4 regions of the Paenibacillus sp. TSM33 genome follow, and region 1 is predicted to be linked to each of the others. Evidence: a T-box and tRNA genes for the amino acid it is inferred to sense, from the RefSeq annotation. Region 1 holds a T-box; the other regions hold tRNA genes.

The links. A T-box is a leader RNA that pairs with one kind of tRNA and senses whether it is charged. The one in region 1 lies ahead of argS (arginine--tRNA ligase), so its partner is inferred to be a tRNA-Arg.
Region 2: it has a tRNA-Arg gene. The T-box ahead of argS (arginine--tRNA ligase) is inferred to sense a tRNA for this amino acid. The anticodon was not compared.
Region 3: it has a tRNA-Arg gene. The T-box ahead of argS (arginine--tRNA ligase) is inferred to sense a tRNA for this amino acid. The anticodon was not compared.
Region 4: it has a tRNA-Arg gene. The T-box ahead of argS (arginine--tRNA ligase) is inferred to sense a tRNA for this amino acid. The anticodon was not compared.

Annotation. Positions count from the first base shown of each region.
Region 1 covers NZ_JBLZXB010000010.1:1,280,280-1,283,415, reverse strand. The annotation lists gene argS (arginine--tRNA ligase) at 1-1,285, opposite strand, end outside; T-box leader at 1,389-1,648, opposite strand; gene ACN6NF_RS09955 (four-helix bundle copper-binding protein) at 1,726-2,055, opposite strand; gene ACN6NF_RS09950 (MogA/MoaB family molybdenum cofactor biosynthesis protein) at 2,316-2,831, shown strand; gene ACN6NF_RS09945 (nicotinate phosphoribosyltransferase) at 2,898-3,136, opposite strand, start outside.
Region 2 covers NZ_JBLZXB010000018.1:102,179-105,314, reverse strand. The annotation lists gene asnB (asparagine synthase (glutamine-hydrolyzing)) at 1-235, opposite strand, end outside; gene ACN6NF_RS19465 (hypothetical protein) at 398-757, shown strand; gene ACN6NF_RS19460 (magnetosome magnetite crystal formation protein family) at 1,066-1,359, opposite strand; tRNA gene ACN6NF_RS19455 (tRNA-Arg) at 1,536-1,609, shown strand; partial or broken gene ACN6NF_RS19450 (transposase) at 1,818-2,072, opposite strand; gene ACN6NF_RS19445 (PhzF family isomerase) at 2,436-3,136, shown strand, end outside.
Region 3 covers NZ_JBLZXB010000003.1:25,345-28,480, reverse strand. The annotation lists gene ACN6NF_RS00865 (sugar-binding transcriptional regulator) at 1-930, opposite strand, end outside; tRNA gene ACN6NF_RS00860 (tRNA-Arg) at 1,191-1,262, shown strand; gene clpP (ATP-dependent Clp endopeptidase proteolytic subunit ClpP) at 1,475-2,071, shown strand; gene ACN6NF_RS00850 (PdaC/SigV domain-containing protein) at 2,185-3,136, opposite strand, start outside.
Region 4 covers NZ_JBLZXB010000018.1:48,734-51,869, forward strand. The annotation lists gene tig (trigger factor) at 1-99, opposite strand, end outside; gene ACN6NF_RS19235 (hypothetical protein) at 243-1,175, opposite strand; tRNA gene ACN6NF_RS19240 (tRNA-Arg) at 1,414-1,487, shown strand; gene ACN6NF_RS19245 (exodeoxyribonuclease III) at 1,704-2,468, shown strand; gene ACN6NF_RS19250 (cellobiose phosphorylase) at 2,543-3,136, opposite strand, start outside.

The sequences.
Region 1 (3,136 bases):
AAGGACCTGTCTCACCTTCAAAGGTCAGTGCCTCCTCCAAAGAAAAATCCACTTCATTCAGACGGTTATTTTTTAAATCGCCAAAAATAATCGCTCCGATACCAACGTCTTCGGCTATTGCCTGTTGTTCCAGCAAATTGGGATTCTTTTCCGCAATGATGGCTTGAGCACGCGCTACAGCTTCATCCAGCACTTCCTCCAGTTTCAAAACCTTACCGCGCCTTGTGGACATTTTTTTGCCTGCAAACCGCATTAAACCAAACGGTACATGCTCACATTGCTCTGCCCATGTTTCCCCTGCATGCTTCAGAACCGCAAATACCTGTTGAAAATGTAACTTCTGTTCCCCGCCAACGACATACAGTAACCGATCAGCCTTCATCACCTCATGACGATAAATCGCTGTTGCCAGATCACGGGTGGGATAAATGGTGGTCCCATCCTTTTTCAAAATAAGACACGGCGGCAGCTGCTCTTCTTCCAGACGAACCACAAGTGCTCCATCACTTTCTTCCAGCAATCCTTTTGCTCTTAATTGGGCAACAACTGCCTGCATCTTATCATTGTAAAAACTTTCCCCCAACACATGGTCAAACGAAATGTTAAGACGTTGGTACATACGGTCAAATTCACCCAGACTGACTTCAACAAAAAACTCCCATAGTTGTTGAGCCTCAGCATCCCCATGCTCCAAACGTCGGAACCACTCGCGGCCTTCATCCTCCAAAGACGGATCATGCTCGGCCTCCTGATGAAAACGCACATATAGCTTCAACGATTCCCCGATCGGATCCTGTTGTAGCTGCTCCTCATTGCCCCATCTTTTATAGGCCGCAATTTGCTTGCCAAATTGTGTCCCCCAATCCCCTAGATGATTCACACTTATCGGCACATATCCGGTTTCACCAAGAATGCGATACAAGGCGGCACCGATAACAGTAGAGCGAAGATGACCGATACCAAATGGTTTGGCAATATTGGGCGAGGACATATCAATCACTACTCGCTGTCCATATCCGATATTGGGCTTGAGAAACTCAGCCTTGCTCAATTCAGCAAGCATCGGTGGAATATAAACAGATCGATCCAATGTAATATTTACATAGGCACCCGATGCTGTAGCGGTTAGACCGGCTTCATGGCTTACTAGCTCTGCCAATTCCATTGCAATATGCTGTGGAGACTTTCGAAATTTCTTAGCCAGCACAAAACAGGGAAACGCCACATCTCCCCATTCAGGCTGCGGAGGCACCTCGAATAAAGATAAAACTTCTTTCTCTTCCAAGCCCGTATGAGCTAAAACAGCTTGGTAGCAATCATCAACAACATGTTCCTCTCTCCTTCTTTTTATAGGATCTAACAAAAAAAGCCCTCGCCTCTTGATATAATCAAGAGACGAGAACTTCGATATCCCCGCGGTACCACTCTTCGTAAATCGGTTGTGTAGATAAAGTTAGCTTACACACATCACGATTTCACTCCATTGACAAATAACGGTGTCTGGCCGGGCTGATCTACTAGAAGTTCTTATCGTTGGATCAACCGTCTCCCGGGTGCGTTTCACATCGGATTTCATACCGGCTTCCACCTCTTCCGGCTCGCTGTAATGATACGGTTCCGTTGCTACTCTCCCGTTCCTTGACGTTAATTCCCACCATTATACAAACCTATTTAGTAGAAAGCAACCTTTTATTCCCTCTTCAGGGACTAGTTCTGTATATGTAATTACACTGCCACTAATTGGCGACAGGCCTCAACACAATGACTGCAGGCCTCTGCACAATGTTTGCAATGATTATGGGAATGCTTGCTGCATTCAGCAGCACATACCTCACAGGCTTTAGCGCATAGCTCACAGATTTCCTCGGCAAAATCCGTTCCGCGTTGCAACATTTGAGCAGCAAACCCACATATCTCTGCACATTCCCTGCTCACTCGAATACATTCACGCAACATAGCTAAATCATATTCCTTCAAACTTGCTACATAGCATACATTGCAAGTGTTCATACATTCCAAGCAAGCATCCAGGCATTTTTGGTACGAATGATTCATAATACATTACCTCCCAGTTGTTGATCCTGCTGACTATTACCCGCTGAACCTTAAATTAAATCATTTGATGTTCACGCTTACAACAAAATAAACCCAGAAAATCCCGACTTATGTAAGGAAGTGTACTATATTCCAAGGTGCAAGCGCAAGGATATTAATCACATAACTTTTTCCCTCGTTTCTGACTTGCATCCAGTCGGTCATTCCTCTATTGTAAAAAAAGAATATGCTTAACCATGAATCAAGGGGTGAACATTGTAATGAACATAACATCTGTAGAGGAGCACCGACAGGAGTCTCCGCAGCAGGTTAACTGCATGGTCGTGACCGTCTCTGATACACGAACCATGGAAACCGATACTGGGGGACGACTGCTCAAGGAACTACTAGAAACGAATGGGTATAAGGTTGTTCGATATGTCATCGTCAAGGACGACTATGAAGGTATCCGTCAGTTGGTAACCGAAGCTGCAGCACATGAGGACATCGAGGCTGTACTTTTAACAGGTGGTACCGGCATTTCTCCGCGTGATACTACATATGAAGCCGTCTCCTCTCTACTGGATAAGGAACTACCTGGGTTTGGAGAAATCTTTCGTTATTTAAGCTTTGCTGAGGACATTGGTTCAGCAGCTATATTAAGCCGGGCTGTAGCTGGTACTGTGGGCCAGACAGCTGTGTTTTCTATGCCTGGCTCTCGGGGGGCCGTTCGTTTGGCAATGGAACGTATTATTGTCCCTGAGCTACGACATGTGATGAGAGAAATTTATAAATAAGCTCCTATTTCACACATGCGCTGACACAAAAAGGCACCCCATGCATAGATGAGGTGCCTTTTCACATTATTCCTTTTCTTCAACTTCAGGCTGCATGTAGCTGTCAATCAGCTTTTGCTTCAGCTCCCATACCTTCTCGCTAAGATTTACACGATAAATTTCAGGGTTTAGCTTCCGCAAATATTCTGGCCAAAACAGTTTCAACTGTGAAGCATGATAGGCACGAATTTCATCCAGTTCAGGAAGCTCATATACCTTCTGTCCATTTATAAAAATAGGTTCAAGCATCGGTACAGCTTCGTAAT
Region 2 (3,136 bases), on a different contig from region 1:
CCCCGTTATATACAATCGTATAAGTGATATCCTCAAGCTGCCGGATCATGGGCTGAGCGCCGTTTTCCGGGTCCATTACGCTTAGTCTTCGGTGTCCGAAGGCACACGGATTGGATATCCAGGTACCCGCAGCATCCGGTCCGCGATCGGAGAGCGTTTGCGTCATATTCAGCAGCAGCTCAGATTGATGCATTAAATCTCCGTTCCACTGTATGAAACCTGTAATTCCGCACATGTATATTCATCCTCTCTTTGTCGTGTTCATCCAGTGTTGGAATGAATCAAAAACTAAATCCCCAGTTCATCAGTATATATGCCGAAATGAAGCATAAAATGTCTGTCCGTTCCGAAAACTACAGATGGGGCAACCCGCCACTCGTGAGGAAGGAGGGAGACCATGTACTACATCAAGGATGCCAAAATCCGCCGCTTCACTGAACTTGACGGAGTGCGCTGTGCTGAGGTAGAAGTGCGTCCCGGTGCCGCAGATGACCCCGAGCTGCTGGTTTATATTACAGCCACGAATCAGAAGGATGGTCAGCCTGACTATGACATGGTACGGATCATCCGCAATGATGCCGACCTGGAGCTGGATTGGTATGACAATAATCTGCATTCGGCATTTGAAGAAGTGACCGACAAGGCTTTTACGGATTCTACGCACATTACCGCTGGTGAAGAACGGGAAAAGTTCAAAAGAGAATTACTCTCCTATGGGCAGCTTAGTACAGAGTTTGCCAAGGAGTTCGGGGCATGAGGATATGGTGTGCTATACCTCGGATTTTGTTAATTTGGACACCGACGCCATCGCCAGATCAGCGTGAAAGGAGGGGGAAATCATAGACGGCAAAGCGAAGTATAAGAAAAACAAAGGCAGCAGTTATATTCATAACAATGAGTTCGCGGAAGAAGTGCTGGAGAAAAACGTAAGACATGAGGTACGAAGAAGTCCTAAACGCTTTGGGAATAAATAAGTTACCAGTGAACTAAAGCAACTCATCAAAAATGATCCCAAAGAAGCCTCCATATTCGGCAAATTTGCGAATGCAGGAGGCTTCTTTTGCATTAGGCCGCTTCACGTAGCGTCATGATCCCTTTGTAGATGTTATAGACAAAAACGCCGAGATAGACCACTACGAATAGCAGTACATACCCGATAACCGAACCTGCATGATTGGCAGTGATAATAAAATAAACTAGCGGAATCGCCGCAATAATGGGGAAAATGTGCGATAAAATGGCTTTTTTCGCGTGTCCCTGAACATATTCGTCCCGGACTGCAATCCACACAATGACCGGCACCAGAAAAGGTGCGAAAAAAATGCTAAAATAACAAAGTGAAGACAACAGGCCCCTCACGGATTAACCCCTCCTTTTTGGCATCGTTCTTTGTACATAATACCCCGTTAGCGTCCAAATGATTCCTTTTGCAGCCTGCTTTCCTGTATAATGAAAAAAATGCTTTTGACAGTTGCACAAAATGTGATATAATCATTAATGCACTGAATACATAAGGTTTTATGGATTATCATTTTGTCCCAGTAGCTCAGCTGGATAGAGCAACGGCCTTCTAAGCCGTCGGTCGGGGGTTCGAATCCCTCCTGGGACGTAATTAAATCAGTCACATACCGTTGATATAAATGGATTTGTGAGAAATTAGGGCTTCGGTCAGGGCTTCGGTCACTGATGCAGAATCCCTTTTTTTTATATTACGGATTGTCAAGCTAAGTGGGACAGTTCCTCTGAAAAGGAGGGTCTGTCAAAAGTTTTATGAAAACTCTTTCAGGCACAGATTCCCCCGAGGGGGAAGTAGCGATTTATCGCAAGTGTTGACCGACCCGATCGGGGAAAAAGACCGACATCTGGAGCAACATTTGGCCTCAGTTTTGGACACGACCTGTCCATTTTCGAGTGACGTCGATGGTAGCCAGATAGAGCAGATTAAGTAAGGCTTCATCGGTAGGAAGGATGCTTCTTCCTTTCGTCACCTTAAGAAGTTGGCGATGGTAGCTCTCAATCCTATTGGTGGTGTAGATGAGTCTGCGAATCTCTAGTGGGTATTTAAAAAAGGTAGCGAACTCATCCCAATGGGTTCGCCACCTGTTGAATGGCTGATTCAGATTCAGCACGTTCTTCTTCAGTGCACCTCTTGTTTAATGAATTGAGTTACTCAACAGGCGTGGCAGAATCTAAAAGTATCTATAATCATAAAAGATTTTTTCCATTTTTAGATAAGGATTGAGAAGACCATTTCAGCTAACTGCGGCTTTAGTTTAATAACAATCTTCCATAAAAGAGCGCGATTCTATAATAAGGATCAGTTCGTTTTCATTAAAGGGCCATATTACATCTTTTAATTTAAGTGAAACTGCCTAAAAAGTATGTTAATATCAGATTTAATAGACAGACAAACTAGTATTTATAGAGGCGAAATTATGAAAAAATATAGAATATATCAAGTAGACTCATTTACAAAAAGTAGATTTCATGGTAACCCTGCTGGGGTTGTTCCAAATGCAAATGGACTTACAGATGATCAGATGCAGAGAATTGCAAGAGAATTAAATAATTCGGAAACTGCATTTATTTTTAAAACAGATTCTTCAAATTATAATGTTGAAGTAAGATTTTTTACTCCAACAACAGAGGTTCCAATTTGTGGTCATGCAACAGTAGCAGCACATTACATTTATGCAATTGAGAGAAAAGCTGAAACTGGAAGAATTATTCAGAAAACAAAAGCAGGTATATTGCCTGTTGATGTTATAAAGCATGAAGATGACTATTCTATTGTAATGACACAGGGAGAACCTTCTGTATCAGAGCCTTTAAATGATGAAATAAGAAGTCAGATTGCAAATGCGTTAGGTATTTCTTGTAAAGATATTTGCATGGAATATCCAGTTGCGATATCTTCAACAGGTCATTCTAAGGTAATGGTTCCGATTTACTCCAATGAAATACTACATAGTTTAAAACCTGATTTGCAGAAGCTTACAGAAATCAGCAAGCATATTGGATGTAATGGATATTATGTTTTTACATTAAATCCACAAGAGGATATATTGGTTCACGGAAGAATGTTTGCTCCTGCAATTGGAATAGCTGAAGACCCGGTGACAGGAAATGCAAATGG
Region 3 (3,136 bases), on a different contig from region 1:
CTTGCCTCCAGCCACACCTAACACCGTCTCCGTACGCCTGATGTCCTCCAAGCGGAGTCCAAGCGTCAGCATTCTGTGAACAACGACGCCGTCTTCGTTAAAATAATACCCAAACGATTCGGCAACCGCACCCTCATTGCTGATCTGGGCAAAGGTTTCAGGGTCAAGCTTGCGTCTGTGGGCCATTGCTATGGCGTTGCCTATCCCGTGAATGATAATACGACTTTCTCGAATCAGGCTCAATATATCCTGAATATTCGTATCCTCAAGCAAGGAGTTGTAAGCATGATTGCTGAGCAAATCCGGTACATGGAGCAGACGGTATTGAGCGCCGACCTTGCGAGCCATCGTGGAGGCAATTGTATTTGCCTGCATTTCCATGCTCTCTCCCAAACCCCCGCGTGCCGGTACAAACCACCCGCCCTTATGCGGGCCGTTAGCAGGTAATGTCAGTTGTTCCGCCACATCTGCAATCGTCGTGCCACCTGTTACAGCGACCACGTCCTCGTCATCCATAACACTCAGCAGCGCCTTTGCGCCAGCACGGCCCAGTTCCTGCTTCGCTAACGGTGAAGCATCCGAATCCCCTGGAACGACAACCACCTTCCTCAAACCGTAGGCTTGACGAATCTGATCTTCCAATTGGGACAGGCCGAACAAGTTGTTCGCAATCGGCTCCAGCTGTTCCAGCAGATCCAGTCCTGCTTTGCTCACCTTCATGCCCACACTCTCAATCTCAATTAGCCCTTGCGCTTTAAGGAGATCGGTCTCAGCGCGCAGTACGCGCTCGGTCATATCCAGTGAAGCTGCCAGTGTTCTGCGTCCAATAACTTCGGACAGCATGATCTGATGCAGGATCGTGTACCTTTTTTTCAAAACATCCATGAGGTCGGGCAGAAGCTGCTTCTGTATTTCTAATATCTTTCGCATGCTTTCCACTCCCGCACACTTCTAAGTTCTGTCTCTATGCTATATCTCTAACTGGTCTTAAAATGTCCCGGGATAACTTTTTAAGTCCCACGTATATCTTACCCAATATTTGCTTCACATGCAAGTCTATCTGAACCTATATTTCTCAACTTTTTATGTGAATATGCGCACGTAATAAAAGCTTGCAATTCAATGCCGTATATCATATAATCATCTTTGTTTCCAATTAATTAGTTAGTTGCTTGTAATGATTCATCTGTGCGCCCGTGGTCCAACGGATATGACGTAGGCCTCCGGAGCCTGAGATCGAGGTTCGATTCCTCGCGGGCGCGTCGTTTTATATGATTGGCTAAATGTTCCATATAATGTTTTTAACCAATAAGAGCGCTAAGCGCTCTTTTTTTTAATCAATAGTTTGACTTTCTTTGACTTTTTGTTTGAAATTGTTTATCATGTGGTTAATACGGTAACAGTTTATAAATAGGGATGTGTAATCGGCATATCCACCAAATCCACTAATGATATTTAAGGGAGGTTTTTTGACGTGAGCTATGTTCCTATGGTAGTAGAACAAAGTAACCGCGGCGAACGCGCCTATGACATTTATTCCAGACTGTTGAAGGATCGCATTATTTTGTTGGGCTCGGACGTCAATGACGTTGTAGCCAACTCAATTATTGCACAAATGCTGTTTTTGGCTGCTGAAGATCCTGAAAAAGACATTCACTTGTATATTAACAGTCCTGGCGGCTCCATCACAGCTGGTATGGCCATTTTCGATACGATGCAATACATTAAACCTGACGTATCTACCATTTGTGTAGGTATGGCTGCTTCCATGGGTGCTTTCTTGCTGAATGCAGGTGCCAAAGGTAAACGTTTTGCTTTGCCAAACAGTGAAATTATGATTCACCAGCCACTGGGTGGTGCACAAGGACAGGCAACGGATATCGAAATTCGCGCCCGTCGCATTCTGAAAATGCGTGACAAATTGAACCGCATTCTCGCAGATCGCACAGGTCAACCACTGGAACGCATCGAAAAAGACACAGACCGTGACTATTTCATGTCCGCTGATGATGCCAAAGAATACGGTATTATTGATAAAGTGTTAACTAGCTCTTCTCCAGAAGGTGTGTAAGAAAGTTATGTATCTCTGAATAGCTGGTAAATACAAAGACTGCCTCGGATTTTCGTATCCGGTAGGCAGTCTTTTTTATTTACTATTATTTTTTAATATATAGCTAATCCAGATTACTGATTTTGTCCCACAAAAGGCTTACCGCCCTGAGGCAGCAGTTGAGCGAATGAGTAAGTAAACTCCGGAATTCCATATGCGTATGGAGCATAATCATACAAATCAAACACGATGGTTACACCACTGTTGGTCACATAAAAATTCTGATCTGCGGCCAACTCTTTAAATTTCCCAAAACCTTCGCCAGCCTGGAGCGCATCAATTTTTTTCTTCAAATCAGCATTCAGGAACTTTTTGTAGTTCGGGTTTGCTTTCAAAACGTCAGACAATTGCAGCAGCTTTCCATCAGCAAGCGAGAACGTATATCCTTTACGTACCGTCATACCGTGTGCGCCACCTGTATACGAGTAGTCCTGCATAATCACACTTAGAATACCGTCCTTATTATAGGCAATTGCAAAATCATTTTCGAAATCATACGGTCTATCTGCTGTAACCTCTCCCTCTGCCACCATCTTTTTGCCTGCTGCCAATACTGTCTCTGCATGCTTTTTAAGCACATTATTAATGGCCTGTTGAGCCTCAGAATTTAGCTGATTGCCGCTGATTTGCGGATACTTAATCTTATAAGATACCTTTGCATTACTCGAAGCTGGAAGCGTCTGAGATGCAATTGTGATCGGATTTAGCTGGCTTTTACTCAATGTTACTGTTTTCTGAGCTACATTCCACTGAGCATCGATACCCAGATAGTCTTTCAGCAGACTCATAGGAATGTATAGCTTCCCGGCGATCATTTTGGCATCCATGCTGCGCGTGTTGATTCCGTTCACATTGACATAGGCATCCGAGGAGGAGACCACGATATAGAGTTTGTTGTACCCACTCCCCACTGTATATGTCCCTTCTTTGGTGTCATAGCTCACTGGAATTCCCAAGCTGTCACGCAGTGCTGCCACTGGAATCATTGTGTTCCCGTTCACTTGAACACCTTTAGCGGCCAACGTT
Region 4 (3,136 bases), on a different contig from region 1:
ATTAAAAGCTTTGTCGAGTGCAGCGGCTACACGATCCGCGTCTACCTCAACTTCAAGAACCCCAAGGTTCTTCTCTATTTTCTCCCAAGTTGCTTTCATTTTATGCTTTCCCCTCCAACAAAATCTTCACTTAGTTTTCATTACAATCAACGCACACAAAATAACCACTATAGTATATCTAACATTACTGTCTTTTTCAAGAGCAGCCCTTGAATGCTTTAACAGGTAAACGTTTCCGGTCATTATGGAGTGTTCATTCCCGCCGCTACGAATAATCGCATCGACCGATACGCTTGCTCAAAACGGAAGCGCAGTGCATCCGTAATGCCATATATAGCCCGGGTTTCTTCTTCATTATTGTTCCCGTTCAAACTTTCCGAAACGGTCTGATGGAGTGCTGCTGCCCAAATATCCGGCATTCCGTCCTCTTCCACTAACATTGATCTATAATCTTTCGTACCGTACACTGCCATCACAAACTGTGACCATAGCTCCTGTGCAAAATAGAATAGTGTAGGCTCATGTACTTCAGTCTGGTCGGCTACCCGTTCCAAAATACGCATAATCGCCTCTGGAAACTCGTCGGGCTGTAACGGAACCGTTTCAATATCGATTTCCGCCTTTTCATCACCCCGTCTGATTTCTATCGTCCCTTCCATTCCGCGACGTCTCAATGTCTGCAGAACACGGAATTGGAGCAGAGGATGGATTTCCCGTTCCGTAATCCAGCGAAGCAAGGCATCGTCAATTTCCGGCAGTTCCAAGTAGGATAGCTGTTCCAAAGCTAGAATCGTCTGTTCGGATAACGGTTGATCCATAGCCATCTGCAAAAGCTTGTTACCGTAACCTGCGTCCTGTTCCTGCTTAAAGCGTGCATGACGGCGAGCCAGCTCAACTTCACTGACTTCGTCTTCTTCCACATTGTCCGTTACCGCCCCGCTGTCAGCGTACTGTGGAAATGCAGCTTCCAGCCATTGTAATAGAGCGTTCCATTCATCGTATTGTTTCTGCTCCTGGCCCTGACACCGTATCAAAAAACGCAGCATCGCCACCGCTTCTCCGTAACGTTCGTTTTCAAGCATCACCGTAAGTTGAATTTGATAGTAGTCCAGTGTCTTCGGAAACAATACGATATTATTTTCTTTTGTCGTCACCTTGGAGTCCTTAATTTTCAAGGCACCCCCTCTCTTCCGCAAGCTAAAGTATTTGTAGATTATATGAGAAACAGTAGCACAAGTTCAACCACTCGTCTTCAACATATTCACCTGTATTCTAACATACCCTTTTATAAGGCAAAAAAAACGATGTGTAGTCTGAATTCATGTGGTGTAGAGTCCAAATAAGTGATATATGCAAAATAAGACTTGAATCTTTTTCATCCATATGGTATATTAATATTCGCTTGAATTTTATGTCCCAGTAGCTCAGCTGGATAGAGCAACGGCCTTCTAAGCCGTCGGTCGGGGGTTCGAATCCCTCCTGGGACGTATAGCCGAAGCTTCCTATTTAGGAAGCTTTTTTTATTTTCTAGCAAAATAAGACCCAGTGTGGACGTTGGAGCCTAGCATCGTATTATAACCTATTTTAATGTAGAAAAGGCTGTTTCCATAGCGCTGTTCGAGCGCTTGTCCGGGACAGCCTTTTAATCGAGGATATACCCATTACACCGCTTGACTGCGTGGAGTAGCAAGGAGTTTAATCAAATGAAATTAGTATCTTGGAATGTAAATGGCTTAAGGGCCTGTGTAACCAAAGGATTTTATACTTATCTAAAAGAGACGAATGCTGATATTTTTTGCGTACAGGAAACGAAGCTTCAAGAAGGACAAATTCTCATGGAGAACATGGAGGAATACGTGCAATACTGGAATTACGCCGAGAAAAAAGGGTATTCCGGCACAGCTATTTTCACCAAAATCAAGCCGCTCTCTGTGCATTATGGACTTGAAGAAAATGAAGAACCGGAGGGGCGCACCATTACTCTGGAATTCGAAAAATTTTATCTTGTCAATGTGTACACACCGAATACGAAACGAGACTTATCCCGACTGCCATACAGGCTCGAATGGGAAGACCGTTTTCGCAACTATCTACAACAACTAGACGCTCTGAAGCCTGTCATCATTTGCGGAGACTTGAACGTGGCTCATCAGGAGATCGATCTCAAAAATGCCAAAGCCAACTACGGTAATGCTGGGTTCACGCCCGAGGAACGAGACCGCATGTCACAGCTGCTTAACGCCGGATTTATAGATACCTTCAGATATTTTTATCCTGATCGGACGGACGTTTATTCCTGGTGGTCCTATATGCCAAAAGTAAGGGAACGAAATATCGGCTGGCGGATTGACTACTTCCTCGTCTCGGAGCGGCTTCGTCCGCAATTAAAAGACGCAAGTATCGATTGCCATATTACAGGCAGTGACCACTGCCCTGTCATATTGGAATTGCAAGATTTTTCTGCATAATTCGCACTAATACAAGAGTCTAGAGTTTTAAAAAGCCGTCATGCTCCGTTTGGCAGCATGACGGCTTAAATGAATTAAAGCGATCTCTCCAGATACACTTCGATACGAGAAACCAGCCGATCTCTCACATCCTGCGCCTCTTTTTGGTCTAATACAGCCTGGTTTATTGTCTTCTGCTCCTCATTGCTATAATGCAGTATATACTGTTTCACTATGCAGTCCGGCGTGTAAGTATCCATACGACTTGTATTATAAAACGTCACCTGGCAGCTTCCGAGAAAGCAGAAGGATAACTCACCTGTAGCTGTGAACAGCCGCCCTGGCAACTTGGGCTCCAGCTTCAAGGTAAGCCCCCTAGAATCATAGCCAAATGGCTGCCCGCCTGTCATCATCCATAGCCACATATGAATAAATTCTGCCGTAGATCCACTCAGCCTCGCAATATAGCCCGTTCCATGCAAACTTGCATCAGGATTAGCACTGCTAGCAATAAAAGAACTGTTTTCCAGCGTACTTCTTCCATAGATCGCAGCGTCCATAAAAGGGGGTAGCGCTTTTTGGATGTCTGCAAAAAATTCAGTGTAAAGCCCCGCCTTTAAGCACTCAAGTAAATATTTATATTCCATATGCATAAATATCGATTCATTTTCCAGCCACCCTGGCGTAAA